DNA from 3 places in the Paenibacillus sp. SAFN-117 genome. Region 3 is predicted to be linked to each of the others. Evidence: riboswitches for the same ligand, from Rfam matches in the RefSeq annotation. Region 3 holds a riboswitch; each other region holds the start of a gene.

Region 1 (3,277 bases), on a different contig from region 3:
TGCCCGTATGGCTCGTCGGGTCTTTGCCGTCATAGAAGCCCATGACCCCCTCGATGACGGAAATATCCGCCCCCTGTGATCCGCGGACATAGATTTCCCTTACTCCCTTCGGGGACATCATCCAGCTGTCCAGGTTGCGGGAGACCCTGTCCGTAATGGCGGTATGATAGCCGGGATCGATATAATCCGGTCCGCATTTGAACCCCTGCACCGCCTTGCCCCGTCTTCTCAATGCGGCCATGATTCCGAGAGCGGCCGTCGTTTTGCCGCTCCCGCTGCCCGTCCCGGCGATAAGAATCCGTCTGTCCGTCGGCTGTTCCGTTCTCAATTTTCTTCCCCCTTATATTCCTGCATCCGGCTGTGTCTCTAAGATAATACAACCGCATCACCGTATAGTTCCTATAAGCCTTTCTCTTCGCCCAGTATACCTGTTAAGCTTTGATTTTGCCATTCTCTTAAGCGATCGGGATGGCGGCCGATGATAATATATGAGGAACTCTTGCTTCCATAAAGTGTGGGACCCCGGCTGCTTCGCAGCAAAGCTTTGGATATTAATAAGTAGGCGAAATTACTAGAAAAAATAAGAGAAAGGGAGAATATGGATGAATAAGGGGCTTTTTTTTTAATAGATTGAAATTAATAGAATTTTTAGAATATTTACATAATATTAAAACTCTGTTAGGATTGCAGTAAGCTAAACACCAAACAAACACAAGATACCCAGTATCCTTATCTCATCTCCTCGACACAGCTGTTTACCGGAATGGGACCCTAAGGGCGACAGTGAATTGGAATTCCGATTCGAACCGCCATCCATATTAAAGAGCCCACTCCGTTAAATAGATATATACTCTTAGCGGGAAAGGGGATAGTCCAATGGAGCAGCGTTAGCGAAGCATGCTGTAATCAGGTTGCATGAAGGAAGAAGTCCCGTGACAGCTTTTTCCGTAATCTGTGGGCATGTGGGAACTCATATCAGCTCTTTCTGCCAAGCATGCATAGCATGTAAATGAAAGGGTTAACTAAGAAGAAAGGATTGGACATGCTGGGCATGTGAATCGCAGGAGGTTAATGGAAGTAAAGTGAATATGGAAATTCAAAGATAAGGCTCCGTTTATTTTAATGAGAAAATAGACGGAGTCTTTTTAGGTTCTTCACGATTTGCCTAACTACCATGAAGCACCCATTTGTGATGAACTCGCATTTAAATTTCTCCGAGGCCAGCAAATAGCAAGTTCCGCCGCAGCCTGCCGATCCGTTTTTCCACTTGCCTTATTCAACCTCAATTGTGCAGGGCCCTTGGCCGATTTCGGTAACGGTCCCAACTCCGGATGACCTCTCAGTGGACACATTTCCCTATTCACGCTATAATATAGTCGCAATGGCCGTTGCATCCTGTTGTTTTACAACTTCATAACCGGGGAGCTGGACTAGGCCGGCTGAGATTGTATCCCGCAAGATACTGACCCTTTAACCTGATCTGGGTAATGCCAGCGTAGGGAATACTGCATATGGTCCATCCATGTGCCGCCTATATGCTATTTTGCGCCCTTAGATCAGGGGCGTTTTTTTATGCATTTTTCCAACATGAACATAACAAGGGAGGAAGTAAGGGAATCATCGCCATTCAAGGGAAGAATGAACTCGCTTAAGCCATGCTGAATATCGGCTGGTCAGACGCTCGGAACGAAACCGATCACCGTGCGAAAGCCGGTTCGTGATCCGGCGGCAATTTTTTATCCGGAGACGAATATGCTCTACTGGTCCGGATTTCCGCCTATGCTGTAGGACTATCCCGGCAAAGGATTATCGGATTCATCCATATCTTCTCATGATGGAGTACACGAGTCCCCTTAACGTTAACTATGAAATCATTAACCTGGAAAAAACTAATGTTCGTCGCCTTGACCGCTCTTCTAATGCTAACCGCCTGTGGCAATAAAACCGAGCCGGCGCCGGACAGTGCTCCAAGCGATAAACTGACGGATGTCACTCTTGTTCTCAACTGGTTTCCGAATACCAATCATACCGGCTTATATGTGGCGCAAGACTTAGGATACTACGAAGAGGCCGGTCTGCGCGTCAATATCGTTCCCCCGGGGGTCAACGGATCGACGGCTATTGTCGGCTCCGGCGAAGCCGCCTTCGGTGTAAGCATCCAGGAGAACGTAACGGAAGCCCGCATTCAGGGAGTTCCGGTGGTCTCCATCGCCACATTGATGCAGCATAATACCTCCGTCTTCGCATCGCCCGTGGACAAAAATATTAAGAGCCCGAAAGATTTCGAAGGCAAAGTATATGGCGGCTTCGGCTCTCCGGCGGAGGAGGGAGTGCTGCAGTCCTTGATGCAGGCCGATGGGGGTGCCGATGTCAACACGGTGAAAATTGTCAACCTGGGCGAAGCCGATTTCTTCACCGCTGTTCAGCGGGATGTCGACTTCTCCTGGATCTTCTACGGCTGGACCGGAATCGAGGCCGAGCTGCGCGGGGTTCCGCTCAATCTCATCCCTCTTACGGATTACTCCGAGAAATTGGACTACTATACTCCGCTGTTAATCACTAACGAGGAGACCATTAAGGAACAGCCGGAGCTGGTCAAGGCTTTCCTCGCCGCAACGGCCAAAGGCTTCCAATATGCAATGGACAAGCCGGAGGAAGCTGCGAAAATACTGCTGAAAGCAGCGCCGGAGCTGGATGAAGAGCTGGTCATGGCCAGTCAGAAATGGATCAGCCCGCGTTATCAGGATGATGCACCGCAATGGGGCATTCAGAAAAAATCGGTATGGGTCAACTATGCGGATTGGATGAGAGAACACGGATTAATCGAGCAGGAATTCGATGCCGATGCTGCCTTTACGAACGATTTTCTGCCTGAGCCCGCACAATAACTGCAAGAAGGGAGAGCCGAATGATGGCGAATGCGCTCGTTAGCTTTGAAACGATCCCGAGAACGGAGGACGCTGTTCCATATATTGACTTGGCGGTAGACATTATACGGAAGTCTGGCGTCAAATATGTGGTCGGGCCGATGGATACGATGATGGAAGGAGAATTGGAGCAGCTGCTCGAAATTGTCAAGCAAGTGAACGTGGAGCTTGCGAAATTGGGCGGAGGCGGAATCTCCTCAGTTATCAAAATCCATTATGATCCCAAGGGAATTTCAATGGCACAGATGACGGAGAGGTACGAATAATGAGCGGCGGCTCCCGATGGAAAACCTGGCTGCCTCCTGTTGGGGCAGCCCTCCTCTTTCTAATCGTCTGGCAGTTATCCACTA
Region 2 (3,277 bases), on a different contig from region 3:
GAAGGCCACCTCATCCTCGACAGTCACCATACAGAACTGACTCTCCGGATCCTGGAAGACCATTCCGATGCAGCGGCTAATTTCCGAACGGCTGTAAGAGCTTATTTCCCGGCCCTGCAGCAGAATTGTTCCGTCAGAATGACCATCCACCGCCTCCGGATACAGGCCGTTCATACAGTAAGCGAGCGTGCTCTTGCCCGAGCCGCTCGGCCCCAGCAGAAGAACCGCATCGTTCTCCGCTACTTCGAAGCTGACGTTATCGATGACCGGAGCCGACTCTTCATCGTAAGCAAACGTCCACCGGCGCACCTCCAGCAGACGGGAGTTAGCCTGCAATGTCATGATGCTCTCTCTTTCTTGCGGATTTGGCAATGGCAAAGCCTCTCAGCACCCCGGTCTTGGCCAGGCCGTCCGCCACCCCTTTGCCCAACAGGCCGGCCAGAACAGCCCCGCTGATGAGGCGAAGAATGAACATGGCCGTGACGTATCCCGGGTGAAGAGCCGCATAGCCCGAGACGAAGAAGCCCCACACGAAGCTGAACACCGCCGAGCCCATTCCCGCGCAGACCAGCACCCAGGTCGAATAGCGCTGCCAGCCGGTAGCGGCAAATACAGCCTCCGCCCCGAGCCCCTGAATCATCCCCGACAGCAGCAGTCTGGGGCCGGCCACATTGCCCATCAGCAGCTCGATGGCTGCGGTAATCGTCTCGGACACGAAAGCCGCCCCCGGTTTGCGGATAATGTAAGCGGCGATGATGGATACAATGAACCAGATGCCGAAGATAAACTCGTAGCCAATCGGGCCCATCAGGCCGACCAAGACATTGCCGAATTGTAGGAAAGCCAGATAGACTACGGCAAAAACGACCGATAACGCGGCAAGCACTACCACCTCGCGAAGCTTCCAGCGCTTCATTACGGCAGCCCCCTCTACACTCTGTCCGGCTTCCTGGAAGGGCTGTTCGCAGAAAGCACGGCCGTCATGGTCACATGGGAAGCGAGCTTGCTCGCATTCACGAACGATTCTTCCAAAGAGGCAAACACTTCATGGGCATCCCCGTCCAATCGGCTCGCATAGTGAACACCGCCGCTGAAGGTTCCTCGCGCTTTGGCCCGTTCGATTTGGTCATAAATGATTTTCATATAGTCGGGGTTCCCGAGAGGATACAGGGCGAACTGGCAAGCCGTCTCGACCGAATGCTGCCGCAAACCGGCCTCATTCATCCTCTCCTCATCCTCAGACAAATAGACGTCTCCTTCACTATCGCCCGGACAGCCTATAGAGAAGGTCCCGTTCCATACGACATGCAACTCGGAGACAGCAGTCTGAATGTAAACCGCCTTGGCCACATCGAAGACATGCTCGGCCTTCCCCCGAATGCAGGTGCTGATATCATCCGTGCTCATCCATACTTTAGATCGATCCACCTTCTCCAACACGCCCATAATGATTTCTACGAACCGGTCCGACATGGGATAAAGAGAGAACCGGCAGCCGACGATCCGACTGGCTCCACAACCTGTCTGTTCCATTTGCGAACACCCTCCATGTAAATGGTTTTGAGCAAATAAAAAAACTGCACCCGGGCAAGATGCAGTTTAAACACAAGGCTAAAATAACGTTGTGCAGCTACACTTCCCCACGCTAGCATTACCTAGATCGGGTCCAAAGGGATCGGACAGCGTCCGTCTCAGCCGATTACGGCACCCCTAGTGCATTTGAATGAATATGCAGTTTTTTCATTGCTTGAGTCTTATCGTAGTGGAGTGCTTCCGGTTTGTCAATTGGCCCATCGGGCCTATTTCGGTGAAACGCAGCATTCCCCCGCTATTGCAGGGGAATGCTCATTTAGCCCGATGCTGAGAGCTCATACTTACGTTATTGGGGTTATTTCACAGCGTCAAACCCGCCGCCTTCGCGAATTTGTTTCGTGTAGTTTTCGAAAATTTCTCTTCCCTTATGCTTGGTCATCAGCTCCTCCAAATACTCGGGCCACTTGTCGGCCGGCAGATCGCCGAAGACGATTTTCGCATGAGTCGAGTTCATTTCCTTCCGGTAATCGGCAATATTGATGCCGGCCGGCGGTGTCACATAAGGTCCTCCAGTGTAAGGAACCGATTTATAGCTGAGCAATTCTTCCACGATAGCGCGGTCCCGTTCCGTTTCTTTCGGATTGATGATTTCCAGTCCGATTGGACTAGTATCGGAAACCCGGGTGAAGAAATCGTAAATCTGCAGGAATTTACCGTTCTCTTCGTTGATCTTTTGGATGACGTCCGGTTTTAACGTGACCTTGTTGCCTTCTCTCGTATAGGACTCGTTCTCCAGGCCGTAATGCGTCAGCAGGAAACCTTCCGGACTGGCCAGATAATCGAGGATGGCCATCATTCTTTTCACCTTATCCGGTTCTTGCTCGGCCAGCTGCTTGGGAACAACAAAGCCGAAGGAGCCTTGCGGATCCGTCTTGATCCCTTTGGCATCAGGGAAAGGATTGAACGGAACGATATCCGCTTCCGGATTGATTTGTCTTGCCCGGCTCACCGCGCTCGTCTCCACACTCTCCAGCGCAAAATCGCGGCCACCGGCTTTAACGATTCCCGCCTTGCCTTCGATGATCTTATTGAGATGCTCCGACCCCTTATTCAAGAACCAGTTGGGATCGACAATACCTTCCGCAATAGTATCTTTGATTTCCTGCAGTACCTTGACCGTATCCGGGTGGGAACCGGCGTCCACCAGCTTTCCTTCGTCAATATACATGGAGGCGTAGAAGCCGTTCTTGACCCAATGAGGCCAATCGAATCCGACATTGGCCCCATTGCCGGAAGTGGTGAAGCCGTAGGTGTCATTTTTGCCGTTCCCGTCGGGATCGTTAAAAGTAAATTGCCGCATCGCTTCCAGCATTTCCTCATAATTGGTCGGCACCGGAAGGCCTAATTTATCCAGCCAATCCTTACGAATATACCAAGCGCTGTACGCTGTAAGATCAAATGGAGTCGGCGCCCGCAGGCCGTCGTCTACCCCTTCAATCGTATAATAGCCTTTGAATTCGTTATCGCTAATCCATTTATAGTAATTGGGCATCGCCTCTTTAGTCATGAATGGGCGCAGATCGGCCACCAGACCGTCTTTGGCGTAGGTTTGGGAATCCCTCCCGCCGACGACTGCCAAATCCGGCGGAGTATTGGAGGCGAACCTTACATTGACTTTATTGGTCGAGTCCGGTCCGGCCGCCATATGGGTGATTTTCAGATTGACATTAAATTTCTCATCGAT
Region 3 (3,277 bases):
CCCCGTCGGATGCCGCTGCCAGCGGTTCCGCCACTTCTATATATTTGGCCATGGCGGGCGTACCGCCGAAAGCGAGCAACCCGTTGGCGCTGAAATTCATGACCACCTGATTGGTCAGGTGATAGATAAACGGCACTTGTCGGCGAACTTGATCGATAATCGACTGATTCATGCTTGGCTGCCTCCGATCCGCGGCGCCCAATGATTCGTCGGGCCATTGCCTTTCCCAAGCGGCAAGGAATGGCGGATGGCCGCGGTAATATAGTCTTTGGCCTTACGTGCGGCCTCATATAAAGGAAGCCCCTGCGCCAAATAGGCGGTAATCGCGGCCGATAACGTACAACCGGTACCGTGCGTGTTGGTCGTCTCGATTCTATCCGCAGACAGAGCGTACAGCTTTTCCCCGTCGTATAGAATATCTACAGCTTCTCCGCGTAAATGTCCGCCTTTGACAAGCGCGGCTCCGGCCCCGTACAGGTTAACGAGCGCTACGGCCGCTTCCTCCATATCCGCTGTCGTTGTAATCGTACCGCCGGTCAAGCTCTCCGCCTCCGGTATATTCGGAGTGACGATGCTGGCGAGCGGCAGGAGCCTGTCCCTCAAGAAGGCGCGCGCATCCGGATCAATGAGCGCATCCCCGCTTGTCGCTATCATGACGGGGTCCAGCACATAAGGGGCTTTAATTTCCGGAATCTTCCTTGTCAACAATTCCATCATGTCCAAGCTGGCAATCATGCCTGTTTTAAAAGCGTGAACCGGTATATCCTCTGTAACGGAATCCAGTTGACGACCGATGAAAGCCGTCGAATGATGGACGACATCCTGGACTCCGGTCGTATTCTGCGCGAGAACGGAAGTAATGACGGACATTCCGTACACCTGCAGTTCTTGAAATGTTTTCAGATCGGCCTGGATACCGGCGCCGCCCGTCGGGTCCGTTCCGGCAATGGTGAGAGCACAAGGAACACGCTTCATGGCGCAGTCACTCCAATGTTTCCGGCGGGCCATGTTTCGCAAGTCAGGGACATTTCCCAGAAGCAGAGCTCGAGCTGGCAGCTTTTTCGAAAGGCGTCGCGCATCCGGTTTTTCTCGGCTTCCGAGGCTTCTTCGGCACAAGCATCGAGCCGCTTGCACAAGGTTTCGGTGAGTGCTTCTATTCCCGAGTCGGCATAGAAAGTAATCCAGCGATAAAAAGGATGGTTCGCTTGAGGCTTATATTTCTCCATGAGCACCTTGCCGATTTCCAAATAGGTCCATGGGCACGGCAAGAGAGCGGCGTAGATTTCCCCGAGTGAACCGGTATAGGCATGATACATCATATGCTTCACATAATGATCCGCAGTTGGCGGGAGTGGATGACCCTGCAATTCCTTATAGGAAACGCCGATATAGTCGCACAAATTCATATGCGGGCCGGTTTCCGAGTGTAAGGTAAAGCCTACCTGTTCATGGAAAAAGGCAATATCGCTGCGAGTATCCGACTTGGACATGGCAATCGCATAGATTTTCATAAATGCGTTCAAATATTCAAAATCGGCTTTTACATAATGCATGACCGCTTCTTTGGCAATATCTCCGCGGCCGATCCCTTCTACAAACGGATGATGGAAAATCATTTCGAACAAATCCTGGTTGGTTTCCCGTAATTGTTGAGTAAAAGTCATTGGAACCGCCTCCTTGAATTTTGAAAATCAATAGAATTGCATAGAATCGCTTGCAAGTTCAGCCGAATGGGCTGCAAATTGGCTGGATGGAGAAGGAACCTCCTTTCTTCATGGGGGGGAGAGGGAATCGGATAAATAAAAAAGAACCGATTCATGGCATTCATGAACCCGGTTCTTGGTCTGCGGAAATAATAGGGTATACAAATACCCTAGTGACTACTTCCCTCCGCTGGTACTAACCAGATCAGGTTCATAAGAGTTGGAAGCTATCTGCGTTCCTCTCAGCCCGAATATAGGGCACCCCTAGTAGTTTGAATAATGTATTAAATTGCAAGCAAATTTATATTAACATATCTGGAATAGACTGTCATCCAACATTTTCATCCTACAATTCCGGAGCGTTCGATACTCTTCATAAAGTAACGCTGAATTTCGAGATAGAGAATCAGGATTGGAAGGATGACAAGGACACATCCGGCCATCGTTGTCGCCTGGCCCACATTGGCGCTGGCCGTCCCTCCCGACATCGAGTTCAGCGACTGCCCGAGGAAGGGCAGCATCATCGGCAGAGTAAATTTATCACGGTCGACCAGGAAGATGGCCGGCTCGAAGAAATCGTTCCAGTGCCACACCACCGAAAGAATCGCCGATACAAGTATAGGCGGAATGGAGACCGGCAGCACGATACGGATGAAGGTTCGCAGTGCGCCGCAGCCGTCCACCCGGGCCGCATCCTCCAGCTCATGAGGCAAGCCGCGGAAAAACTGGCGGAAGATGAAGATAAACAAGGCCCCGCGCAGTCCGTTAGCGAAGAAGCTCGGCACAACCATGGGCAGAATCGTATTGATCCAGTTCAATTCCTTGTATTGAATAAACATCGGCACGATGATCGTTTGCGGAGGCACTATCATGGTAAACATAGCGAGCGCGAACAACAGCTCCCTGCCCGGGAAGCGGAAGCGGGCGAAGCCGTAGCCGACTACCGCGCAGGACAGCATCTGGCCGGTCACGGTGAGCAGCGTCAGGACGACCGTGTTTTTCAGATAGGGCAAATAATTAAGAGCCGCGTAGGCGTCGAAATATCCCTTCACACTGAACTGCTTCGGAATCCAGTATACCGTCGGATCGACCAGATCGCCCGGGGATTTGAACGAGGTCGAGATCATGAAGAGAAACGGATACAGGAACACGAACGACAGTCCGATCAGAAAGAGATAGATGAACAGCCGGTAGATGCGATATGCGATTTTCCACCTGCGAATCCCTTCCGCGGCCAAAGCCATTCTTGCCCCGATACTCGGGCGGGTACGAACAGTCTGCATCGTTAAACCTCCTCCTTATGCTTCCGCATGTAGCCGCATAGACTGGGATGGCTTCCGACATGCCGTTGAAGCAAGCGCGCCGCCCACTCTGTGTTACCTGTCCCCTGCGTAAAATACGCTCTTGCGGGTCAAGGTGAAGATCAGCACAATCAGCAGAAATACGAACACGAAATAAATCCAGCCGAGCGCCGCGGCATAACCGAACTCAATATCGGTGAACGCCACCTTCTGGATATAGCGCATAACGTTATTGCGCATGTCCGTGAACGAGTCCACCAGCGTGAAAATTCC

What was found. Region 3 has a riboswitch for thiamine pyrophosphate ahead of tenA (thiaminase II). Riboswitches for the same ligand answer to the same signal wherever they lie in the genome.
Region 1: another riboswitch for thiamine pyrophosphate. It lies ahead of ACTHRH_RS14275 (ABC transporter substrate-binding protein); the one in region 3 lies ahead of tenA (thiaminase II).
Region 2: another riboswitch for thiamine pyrophosphate. It lies ahead of ACTHRH_RS24150 (YkoF family thiamine/hydroxymethylpyrimidine-binding protein); the one in region 3 lies ahead of tenA (thiaminase II).

What each region holds. Positions count from the first base shown of each region.
Region 1 is NZ_JBQCLK010000020.1:37,924-41,200, forward strand. It holds gene ACTHRH_RS14270 (cobyrinate a,c-diamide synthase) at 1-328, opposite strand, end outside; TPP riboswitch at 1,409-1,519, shown strand; gene ACTHRH_RS14275 (ABC transporter substrate-binding protein) at 1,893-2,888, shown strand; gene ACTHRH_RS14280 (thiamine-binding protein) at 2,909-3,193, shown strand; gene ACTHRH_RS14285 (ABC transporter permease) at 3,193-3,277, shown strand, end outside.
Region 2 is NZ_JBQCLK010000050.1:12,117-15,393, reverse strand. It holds gene ACTHRH_RS24160 (ABC transporter ATP-binding protein) at 1-342, opposite strand, end outside; gene ACTHRH_RS24155 (ECF transporter S component) at 326-916, opposite strand; gene ACTHRH_RS24150 (YkoF family thiamine/hydroxymethylpyrimidine-binding protein) at 931-1,533, opposite strand; TPP riboswitch at 1,621-1,722, opposite strand; gene ACTHRH_RS24145 (extracellular solute-binding protein) at 1,889-3,277, opposite strand, start outside.
Region 3 is NZ_JBQCLK010000005.1:116,753-120,029, forward strand. It holds gene thiM (hydroxyethylthiazole kinase) at 1-172, opposite strand, end outside; gene thiD (bifunctional hydroxymethylpyrimidine kinase/phosphomethylpyrimidine kinase) at 169-975, opposite strand; gene tenA (thiaminase II) at 972-1,664, opposite strand; TPP riboswitch at 1,869-1,979, opposite strand; gene ACTHRH_RS05185 (carbohydrate ABC transporter permease) at 2,045-2,986, opposite strand; gene ACTHRH_RS05190 (carbohydrate ABC transporter permease) at 3,080-3,277, opposite strand, start outside.